Regions from separate parts of the Faecalibacterium sp. Marseille-Q4137 genome, predicted to be linked through region 2. Evidence: riboswitches for the same ligand, from Rfam matches in the RefSeq annotation. Region 2 holds a riboswitch; the other holds the start of a gene.

Evidence for each region. Region 2 has a riboswitch for FMN ahead of J3353_RS02890 (ECF transporter S component). Riboswitches for the same ligand answer to the same signal wherever they lie in the genome.
Region 1: another riboswitch for FMN. It lies ahead of ribD (bifunctional diaminohydroxyphosphoribosylaminopyrimidine deaminase/5-amino-6-(5-phosphoribosylamino)uracil reductase RibD); the one in region 2 lies ahead of J3353_RS02890 (ECF transporter S component).

The regions. Positions count from the first base shown of each region.
Region 1 covers NZ_JAFREK010000061.1:47-5,169, forward strand. Annotated here, with positions in the region: gene J3353_RS16620 (rhodanese-like domain-containing protein) at 1-780, shown strand, start outside; FMN riboswitch at 1,154-1,268, shown strand; gene ribD (bifunctional diaminohydroxyphosphoribosylaminopyrimidine deaminase/5-amino-6-(5-phosphoribosylamino)uracil reductase RibD) at 1,420-2,544, shown strand; gene J3353_RS14850 (riboflavin synthase) at 2,508-3,149, shown strand; gene J3353_RS14855 (bifunctional 3,4-dihydroxy-2-butanone-4-phosphate synthase/GTP cyclohydrolase II) at 3,162-4,358, shown strand; gene ribE (6,7-dimethyl-8-ribityllumazine synthase) at 4,380-4,856, shown strand; gene J3353_RS14865 (response regulator transcription factor) at 4,877-5,123, shown strand, end outside.
Region 2 covers NZ_JAFREK010000004.1:61,549-66,671, reverse strand. Annotated here, with positions in the region: gene J3353_RS02900 (ABC transporter ATP-binding protein) at 1-394, shown strand, start outside; gene J3353_RS02895 (mechanosensitive ion channel family protein) at 455-1,537, opposite strand; FMN riboswitch at 1,664-1,783, shown strand; gene J3353_RS02890 (ECF transporter S component) at 1,925-2,524, shown strand; gene J3353_RS02885 (class I SAM-dependent DNA methyltransferase) at 2,584-5,123, opposite strand, start outside.

The sequences.
Region 1 (5,123 bases), on a different contig from region 2:
CTTTTCGCGGCACTTGCCGCCGTGCTTGCACTGCTTCTGGTGAGCTGCGGGGGAACCAAGGACAAGCCGGTGCCGACAGAGGAGGACGCTCCCGGCAAGGCGGCGTATCATAAGATCAGCGCCGAGGAAGCCTATGAGATGATGATCTCGCAGGAGATCGTGGTGGTGGATGTCCGCACCCGGGAGGAATACGATGGCGGGCATATTGAAAACGCCGTCCTTGTGCCCAACGAGAGCATCGGGAGCGAAATGCCCGAGACGCTGCCCGATAAGGAGGCGACGCTGCTGATCTACTGCCGCAGCGGCCGCCGCAGCAAGGATGCTGCACAAAAGCTGCTGGCGCTGGGGTATCAGAGCGTCTACGACTTCGACACGATCCTGATTGTCCAAATTCAATTCAAGGTCATGGTCGATGATGGGCAGCTTGAACCGGACGGACTTCAGCCACTGTCCATTAGGCTGGCGTTCCGGGTAGATCTGCACCTCGTCGATCAAAATTTCCACCAGTCTGCGGCGTTCCGCCTCGGTCATGGTGGCATAAAGCTTGTCAAAGCAAATCAGGATCTTATAGATGTTGTCGCCTGTGATTTTGTCGGCTTCAATGGCCTGCTTCTTTGCCCGGGCATCCATCAGTCCATTTTCCACCTCTTCGGTTTTATCGTACATCTTATAAAGGCGGTCGTCAAGGTCAGATTTTCGGGCGATAAAGTGCCGGTCGTCCGGGTCAAGGCTGTCGATCTCCTCCATAAGCCGGGATTTTGTGGAGTAGTGCTGCCGTAGCTGCTTCTCATAGGCGGCGATCTCCTGCTCAATGGCAGTGGTATCTACCTTCATGTGTAGACCTTAGTCTTTTCTGCTGCCATTTCCAGCACCTCCCATTCGTACCGTCTTGTTCGGAATAGACTTTGCAAGCAAAGTCGTGTGCCAAAGGGCGCTGCTCTCGCCTGTCGGCTCGGTCAAGCGCTTCAAAATGCAACGCATTTTGAGGTCGCCACTGGCGACCCGCGCCCCTTTGGATTCTCCGTTCACATTGTCCTACGGACGATGTGATTTTATTGTTGTAGCGATTCGCTTCATCCCGGTTTCGTCCCGGTTTGTAGAATGCCCTTGCAATCCGAAAGAAGCCGTGCTATAATGCCGCTGTAATTGAATCAGAAATCTTCAGGGCAGGGTGCAATTCCCTACCGGTGGTACAGCCCACGAGCCGTAAGGCATGATTCGGTGAAACTCCGAAGCCGACAGTACAGTCTGGATGAAAGAAGATATCAAGTGCAGAACCCGTACGGTCCTGCGCTTGTGGAGGCTGCTCTGGGATGCGTTTGCATTCTGGAGCTTTCTTTTTTGCACAAGGATCCCTTGTGTTTTTTCGGCTTGCCCTGAACGTTTTTGTTCAGGGCTTTTTCTTTTGGAGGCAACACGATGAACGACAAAGACTATATGCGTCTGGCTTTGCAGCTTGCAAAAAAGGGCTGCGGGTGGACATCGCCCAACCCGATGGTGGGTGCCGTGGTCGTAAAAGAGGGCAGGATCATCGGACAGGGCTGGCACCAGAAATACGGTCAGGCTCATGCGGAGCGCAATGCGCTGGCATCCTGCACCGAAGATCCGCAGGGAGCGACCATGTATGTGACATTGGAGCCGTGCTGCCATTACGGAAAGCAGCCGCCCTGCGTGGATGCGATTCTGGGTGCAGGCATCCACCGGGTGGTCGTGGGTTCTGCTGACCCGAATCCGCTGGTGGCTGGAAAAGGAATTGCAATCCTGCGCGCACATGGCATAGATGTGACCGAAAATGTTTTGCAAGAGGAATGCGATGCGCTGAACAAGGTATTCTTCCACTATATCACCACAAAACGCCCCTTCGTTTCCATGAAATACGCCATGACGATGGACGGAAAAATCGCCACATACACAGGCGCTTCCAAATGGATCACCGGGGAAATTGCCCGGAATCATGTTCAACGGCAGCGGCACCGATTCCGCGGCATTATGGTGGGAGTCGGAACCATTCTGGCAGATAACCCGCTGCTGACCTGCCGGATAGAGGGTGGCCGTGATCCTGTCCGGATCATCTGTGATACACATTTGCGGACACCGCTGCAATCACAGGTGGTCATGACCGCCAAACAGGTCCCCACCATTCTTGCGACCTGCTGCGGCGACCCGGAGAAGCAGGCGGCATATCAACAGACCGGGTGCCGAGTCCTTTGTCTGGAAGAGCAATGCGGTCATGTGAATCTTCCGCAGCTGATGGAACAGCTGGGGCAGGAGCAGATCGACAGCATTCTGCTGGAAGGCGGCGGAACCTTGAACTGGTCTGCACTGGAAAGCGGCATCGTGCAGGAGGTGCAGGCTTACATTGCCCCGAAGCTGTTCGGAGGAAGGGATGCCAAAGCACCCATTGAGGGTGCAGGTGTCCCGCTTCCGGATGCTGCATTCCGCCTGAAGAACAGCCGATTGGAACAGCTTGGCAAAGATTTCCTGATCGAAAGTGAGGTGGAGTACCCGTGTTTACCGGAATCGTGGAAGAAGTCGGAACAATAAAATCCATCAATCGGGGACAGCATTCTGCTGTACTGACTGTTCGTGCAAAAACGGTTCTGGAAGGAACCAGGATCGGCGACAGCATCGCCGTCAACGGCATCTGCCTGACCGTCAGGCAGCTCTTCCCGGATAGCTTTGCTGCGGATGTCATGCACGAGACCTTGAACCGCTCTGCGCTTGCGCAGCTCACCGTTGGAAGTGCTGTCAATCTGGAACGTGCCATGCCGGCCAACGGACGTTTTGGCGGACACATCGTAGCAGGCCATGTGGATGGGATCGGACGTATTGCCAATATCCGAAAAGACGATACGGCCATCTGGTACACCATTCATGCAGATCCCACGATCCTTCGCTATGTCGTTGAAAAAGGCTCTATCACAATAGACGGTATCAGCCTGACCGTGGCCGCGGTGGAACCTACCGGCTTTTCCGTGTCCACGATACCGCACACCGTCCGTCAGACGAACCTGCACCAGCGGCACAAAGGAGATTCTGTCAATCTGGAAACCGATGTTGTCGGAAAATATATCGAGAAGCTGCTTCCATCAGAAGCACTAAAGCAAAACACGCTCACAAAAGAAATGCTGCTGCGCTGCGGCTTTTAAGGAGAGTTTACGATGAACTTCAATACCATTCCCGAAGCTTTGCAAGACCTGAAGCAAGGAAAAATCATTCTGGTAACGGATGACCCCGACCGTGAAAACGAGGGGGACTTCATCTGTGCTGCCGAATTTGCCACCACCGAAAACATCAACTTTATGGCGACCCACGGCAAAGGTCTGATCTGTATGCCGATGTCCGAGGCTTTCGTCCAGAAGCTGCAATTTCCGCAGATGGTGCAGTATAACACCGACAACCATGAAACGGCATTTACGGTGTCCATCGACCACGTTTCTACTTCTACGGGCATTTCTGCCGCAGAGCGTTCCATTACGGCGATGGCTTGTGTGGACGATCACGCAAAAGCAGAAGATTTCCGCAGACCGGGCCATATGTTCCCCCTTCTGGCAAAAAAGAACGGTGTGTTGGAGCGCAACGGTCACACGGAAGCAACCGTTGACCTGTGCCGTCTGGCAGGGCTGAAAGAATGCGGCCTGTGCTGCGAGATCATGCGGGAGGATGGCACGATGATGCGCACCGCTGAACTGGCAAAGCTGGCAGAGCGTTTCCAGATCAAATTCATCACCATCCGTGATTTACAGGAGTACCGCAAGTGTCACGATAAACTGGTCGATCGGGTGACGGCAGTGAACCTGCCCACCAAGTATGGCACCTTCAGAGCTTATGGTTTTGTGAGCCGCCTGAACGGAGAGCATCACATTGCACTGGTAAAAGGTGACATTGGCGATGGAAAGGATATTCTGTGCCGCGTCCACTCGGAATGCCTGACAGGAGATACATTTGGCTCTTTGCGTTGTGACTGCGGCCAACAGCTGGCCGCTGCCATGACGCAGATCGAAAAAGAAGACCGGGGTATCCTGCTCTATATGCGGCAGGAAGGCCGGGGCATCGGTCTGATCAACAAGCTGCGTGCCTATGAACTTCAGGAGCAGGGCATGGATACGCTGGAAGCCAATCTCGCTCTGGGGTTCCATGGAGATGAACGGGAGTATTATCTCGGCGCACAGATCCTCCGGGAACTTGGCGTAAAAAGCCTGCGCCTGCTTACCAATAACCCGGACAAAGTATATCAGCTCTCCGAGTTTGGGTTGGAGATCTCCGAGCGCGTACCCATTCAGATGACGGCGACCCCGTATGACCTGTTTTACCTGAAAACAAAGCAGGCACGGATGGGACATCTTCTGGAATATTAACAACGAAAGAGGTATTTAAAAATGAAAACATTTGAAGGCAAGCTGGTTTCTCAGAATATCAAGGTCGGTATCGTAGCTGCCCGATTCAACGAATTTATCACGTCCAAACTTCTGAGCGGAGCAATGGATGGTCTGCTCCGTCACGATGTGCAGGAGGCTGATGTTCATGTTGCATGGGTTCCGGGTGCTTTTGAGATCCCACTGGTTGCCTCTAAAATGGCAAAAAGCGGAAAGTATGATGCTGTAATCTGCCTTGGTGCAGTGATTCGCGGTTCTACCAGCCATTACGACTATGTGTGCAATGAGGTTTCCAAAGGCATTGCCACGGTCTCGCTGGAAAGCGGGGTTCCCGTCCTCTTTGGTGTTCTGACCACCGAAAACATCGAGCAGGCCATCGAAAGGGCAGGCACCAAAGCAGGTAATAAAGGCTATGACTGCGCAGTCAGTGCCATCGAGATGGTAAACCTGCTCCGGGAAATGGATACCGCCGCAGAGTAAAATACACGCAGGAGTTTGCCATGATCGTTATAAAAACCCGACAGCCTGACCCGGAATTGGAGCAGAAGATCCGGATGCTTCTGGAACGAGAGCACATCGAGGCAGAGCAAATATCCATTGATTCATGGGAGAAGTTGGTTCTTCCGGAGCTTACACTGGATGGAACAACCCACGAAGTGTCGTGCAACGGCAGAAAAGTCTCCCTTACACGACTGGAGTTCGATTTGCTGCTGATGCTTGCCTCTCACGAAAGACAAATCTTTTCAA
Region 2 (5,123 bases):
TGTGGAACAGCATTTCTCCCGCGTGCCGGGCACCGTGCTGGAACAGATCACGCTGGGAGACCCGCAGATCACCGGGGAAATGGCAAGGGCTGCCGCCGCACTGGCCGGGATCGATGCTGCCATCCGGGCTCTGCCGGAGGGCTATGACACTGTCTGTACCGAGGGCATCTTCTCGCAGGGCGAGTGGCAGCTGCTGTCCATTGCCCGTGCCGCCGCCGCAGACCCCGCCGTGCTGCTGCTGGATGAGATCACCGCCAATCTGGATGCCGAAACGGAGGCCCGCGTGCTGGAAGCTCTGCGCCGCGCGTCTGCAGGCCGCACGGTGCTCTCCGTCTCCCACCGCGTCTATGAAAATCTTGGCGGCAGAACGATCGAGATCAGGACCCGGGAATGACGTATGATAAAAACGCCCCCTGTGCGCCGCAGCAGGCACACAGGGGGCGTTGTGGTATGCTCAATTCTTTTCGATGTAGACGCTGGTGGAGGGGAAGGCGAAGTCCACGCCGTCTGCCTGCATCACGTCCATGATGTTCAAGTTTAGATCATTCTGCTGCTGCAGGAAGGTGGCATAGACGTTGGTGGTCAGGTAGGCCGAGATGAGGATGTTGATGCTGGAATCGCCAAAGCTGGTCAGCCGGACGATGTTGGTGCCCTTGTTGGTGTAAGGGCTGTTGTCCAGCATGGCCTGCAGGTCAGCCATCAGCTTTTCCAGCTGGGCACGGGTAGTGCCGTAGGTGACACCCAGTGTGAACTTATAGGGCCGCATGGTGCGCAGGGCTGCGTTCTGGACAGTGGAGGCGCAGATCTGGCTGTTGGTGATAATGATTACGCTGTGGTCCATGGAGCGGATACGGGTGGAGCGGAAGTTGATATCGATGACCTCGCCCTCCACATTGCCCACGGTGATCCAGTCGCCGATGGAAAAGGGCTTGTCCAGCAGGATGACGATGCCGCTGAACAGGTTGCTGGCGCTTTCCTGCGCGGCCAGCGAGATGGTCAGGCCCACAAGACCGGCACCGGCTACGATGCTGCCGATGGGGAAGCCGACGATCTGCGCGCAGGTGGCAACACCCAGAATGATGACCAGCACTTTGTAGGTGGTGTCCAGCAGGGAGCGTAAGGTCTTGTTGCTCCGGATTTCCGGGCTGCAGGAGGCCAGCAGCAGGTCGGCTACCTCAGAAGCATTGTACAGGCCCTGGCAGAACAGGAGGGTCGTTGCAATCTTATAGGCCGTGAACAGAAACTTTGTCAGGCCCGGAATGGCCCACGGCAGGCTGGTCAGGGCCAGATACAGGCCGCTGTAAAAGGCCATCCGCGCCAAAGGGCTCTGTAAGCTGCGCAGGAGGATGGGCGTGGCGGCAAAGTGCCAGCTGCGGGCCTGCAGAGCGGGAAAGATCTTCCGGCGCAGCAGCCAGCCGACCAGAAGCCCCGCAAAAACGATGACTGCGGCGCAGACGGCCCGGGCAGCCAGCGCCCACCAGCCCTCCAGCAAAAAAGGCCCGATCTCGAACCCGAGGTCACGAACGGTAAAAATCATGGCAAAAAGCTCCTTGTATCAGAAATTGTAACATCCTGTCCCACAGTATACCATATCCGGCCCGTGCAGGGCAAATAAAAAAGGGGTTGACAAGGCGGAGCAGCCGCGTTATACTTTTGGCCAGAAAGTTCGTTTCAGGGCGGGGTGAGATTCCCCACTGGCGGTACAGCCCGCGACCACCCGCAAGGGTGTTGACCCGGTGAGACTCCGGGGCCAACGGTATAGTCCGGATGCAAGAAACGGCAGGCAATACGATTTGTCTACGCGCCCTGTTGCAGTGTTTGCTGCGGCAGGGCGCGTTTTTGATTGTCTTCCCGGTTCCGAACCACGCGAAAGGGGCTTTCCAATCTTTGATTTGGGGCCAGAACGCCCCGGGAGGATATTACCATGAAGAAAAACACGACCCGCAACCTGACCGTTGCCGCCATGCTCAGTGCGGTGGCCTTTATCCTGATGTTCATCGAGTTCCCGCTCCCGATGCTCATCCCGTCCTTCGTCAAGATGGACTTCTCCGACCTGCCCGCTCTGCTGGGTGCCTTTGCCCTTGGCCCGGTGTACGGTGTGATCATCAGCTTTATGAAGAACCTGCTCCATGTGGTCATCAAGGGCACCTCTACCGCACTGGTGGGTGAGCTGTGCAACTTCATGCTGGGTGCGGTGTTCTCCGCACTGGCCGGTTACCTCTACAAGCACCACAAGAGCCGCAAGAACGCCATCATCGGTGCCGTGGCCGGTGCCGTGGCCATGGCCCTGTTCAGTGTGCCGTCCAACTACTTCATCACCTACCCGGCCTACGTCAAGTTCTACCACATGCCGCTGGAAGCCATCCTGGGCATGTATCAGGCGATCCTGCCCTCTGCAAACAGCCTTATCAAGTGCCTGATCATCTTCAATATGCCCTTCACTCTGGTCAAGGGCCTGCTGGATGCCCTGATCTGCATGTTGATCTATAAGCCGCTCTCTCCTATCCTGCATGGCCGGAAGTGAGTGACAGAACAAAAAAGAAAGGACGCGAAAGCGTCCTTTCTTTTTTGCTATTTGAGAGATTACTTCGTTTGTGTCAACTCCTGATAGCGTTTCATCAGGAACGCTACACAATCGGCTTCAGAGGTGTCCTTGACTGATAAACCATAGGCTTGCATGACGGCCCTGTCGTTTGCGATATGGGCTTTTAACAGCGGTTCAGGCATGGCCAGAGGATTGTACAAATCTGCAAGACAATTGTTTGGATACATTGCTCGTGTGTTAAGAATGGCCTGTGCAGTTTGTTCTATTTTGGCTTTTTGTTCTAAGGTGGGAGTAGGCCAAGGAAAATTATTATAAACTGCGGGGGAATACCTGAAATCGCTTTTTATCCTACCACAAGTAACACGCATCCACGCATTATGAACATTAGATGTCAGAACTCCGAATTCATAGATTGTGACATTTGGAATAATACTGCAAGCGTCTCCGGCAATTACACTAGAGGGCATAAAACCAATCGGGATATACCGCCTATTCTGTGAAGAATGTCTTGGAAACACAAGATAGGTTGATAACGGTTGCCGAATTTGGCAGAAAAGGTAAGGATAATCGGCCATTTTCTGTATCCGATCTGCATTACTGCTTTTTCGCAAAGCACGGACTTTTTCAAGGCGTTCTGTGATTTCTTTTATATTTACATAATCAGAGACATTACCATCCTTAAACCATAAGCAATATCTGGAATAGCTATTTACATTATCATGTAAGAATTCTTTTGCACCTATAAAAGGCTTGATGTATTTTGCCAATACGGGATATTGTTTCTCAAGTTCTTCTTTCTCTGTTATGCTAAGTGTTAGAGCGCCATCATCTGTCGGAGGACTACCGGTGGTCATTTTGGGTAAACCATTTTGAGGTTTATTAATTCTGTTTGTAATCCAAATGTCAGGAGCATCTAATAGATAGGGGTTTATATGTTCTGCCTTTGTTTTTGTTTCTTCAGTATAAATGAATTTTGTATGAGAGCGGCTAAAGTTGGAGAAACCGATGATGACACAATGAACTGCCGCTTTTTCATTTGCCTCACTGTCCCATACAAAAGAACGATATGCGAAGTGAATTTCAGCACCAGAATCAATCATTTTCTTCCAAAATGTTGGAACGGATTCGCCCTGACAAATGGAATTCGTGGAGACAAATGCAATTTCGATATTCGTGCTGGATGTATTGATATAATCTAGCGCTTTTTTGTACCAGCAGATCACATAATCGAGTTTGGTTTCTATTTCACCCTGTCCCCAGATATCGTTCATATCGTGAGCTTGATCTTTTGTTCGGACAGATTGCCCAACAAACGGTGGGTTTCCCATGATATACGATAATTTGGAGGGGGAGATGATGGAAGCCCAATCCATCTGCAAGGCATTCCCGATATGGATATTTACATTGCTTTTTAATGGAAGGAAATCAAGATGCATTAAGACAACATCTTCAGTTTCCTTCATCATCTGGCTTTCTGCAATCCAAAGAGCGGTTTTTGCAACATCACCGGCAAAATCGTTGATTTCGATGCCGTAAAACTGGGAGATGGAGACTTTAATAGGATTCCAATTGGTATCACCAAAGATGACCTGTCCGTTTTGCAGTTCCCTTAAAATGTCATTTTCCAGACGGCGGAGCGAAATATAGGTTTCTGTCAAGAAGTTGCCAGAGCCACAGGCTGGGTCTAAAAAGGTCAGTCCGGCTAATTTGTTCTGAAACTCTTCCAGCTTCTTTTTCTTTTGCTTCTGTACACCAATTGTCAGAATCTCTGCGAATTCGTTTTTCAAATCATCCAAAAACAGCGGGTCGATTACCTTGTGGATATTCTCAATCGAGGTGTAGTGCATCCCGCCTTTCCGTCTGGTAACCGGATTCAACGTGCTTTCAAAAACAGCGCCGAAAATGGTAGGCGAAATATCCCGCCAATTAAAATGCCCGGCTTCCGCAAGAGCGTCTTTGATTTCCTGTGTGATTTTTGGAATGATAATATCCTCGTTGGCAAATAGGCCGCCGTTGACATAGGGGAATGCTTCCAGCTCTTCCGAAAGATATAGGTCGGGTCGGTCAGGATAGGGAGTATCCAAAACCTTAAACAGTGACAACAGAGCCGGACGCAGGTCTTTTGGCTCGTATTGAGCAATGTATTCGCTAAAGGAATCTTTTTGCTCAAACAGACCGGCATCCTCAGAGTAAAGGCAGAATACCAGCCGGACGCAAAGAACATTCAGGCTTTCGAGGGCTTTTTTGCTTTCTGGGTCATGGTACTGCTTCAAAAATGCATCATAGATTTTGCCAACGAGTTTGCCCGCTTCTTGTGACAAATCTACTTCTTTAGAGACTTGGACAACCTTTTTCTCCAGCAGAAAGTCCAGAAGCGAAGAATTGTGGTGAAGATCATCGATATGGATTTTTACAACATTATTTTCAGGAACGCGGGTATCCATATCGTAAATCCACAGTTCCTGAAAATTGGAAGTGATGATCCACTTTGCTTTCTCAGAAGTTGGCAGATTATCATTGTAGCGTTTGGCCTGTTCGTAAGGAGTGAGTTCGGTTCCACCGGACTGCGAGATCTTCT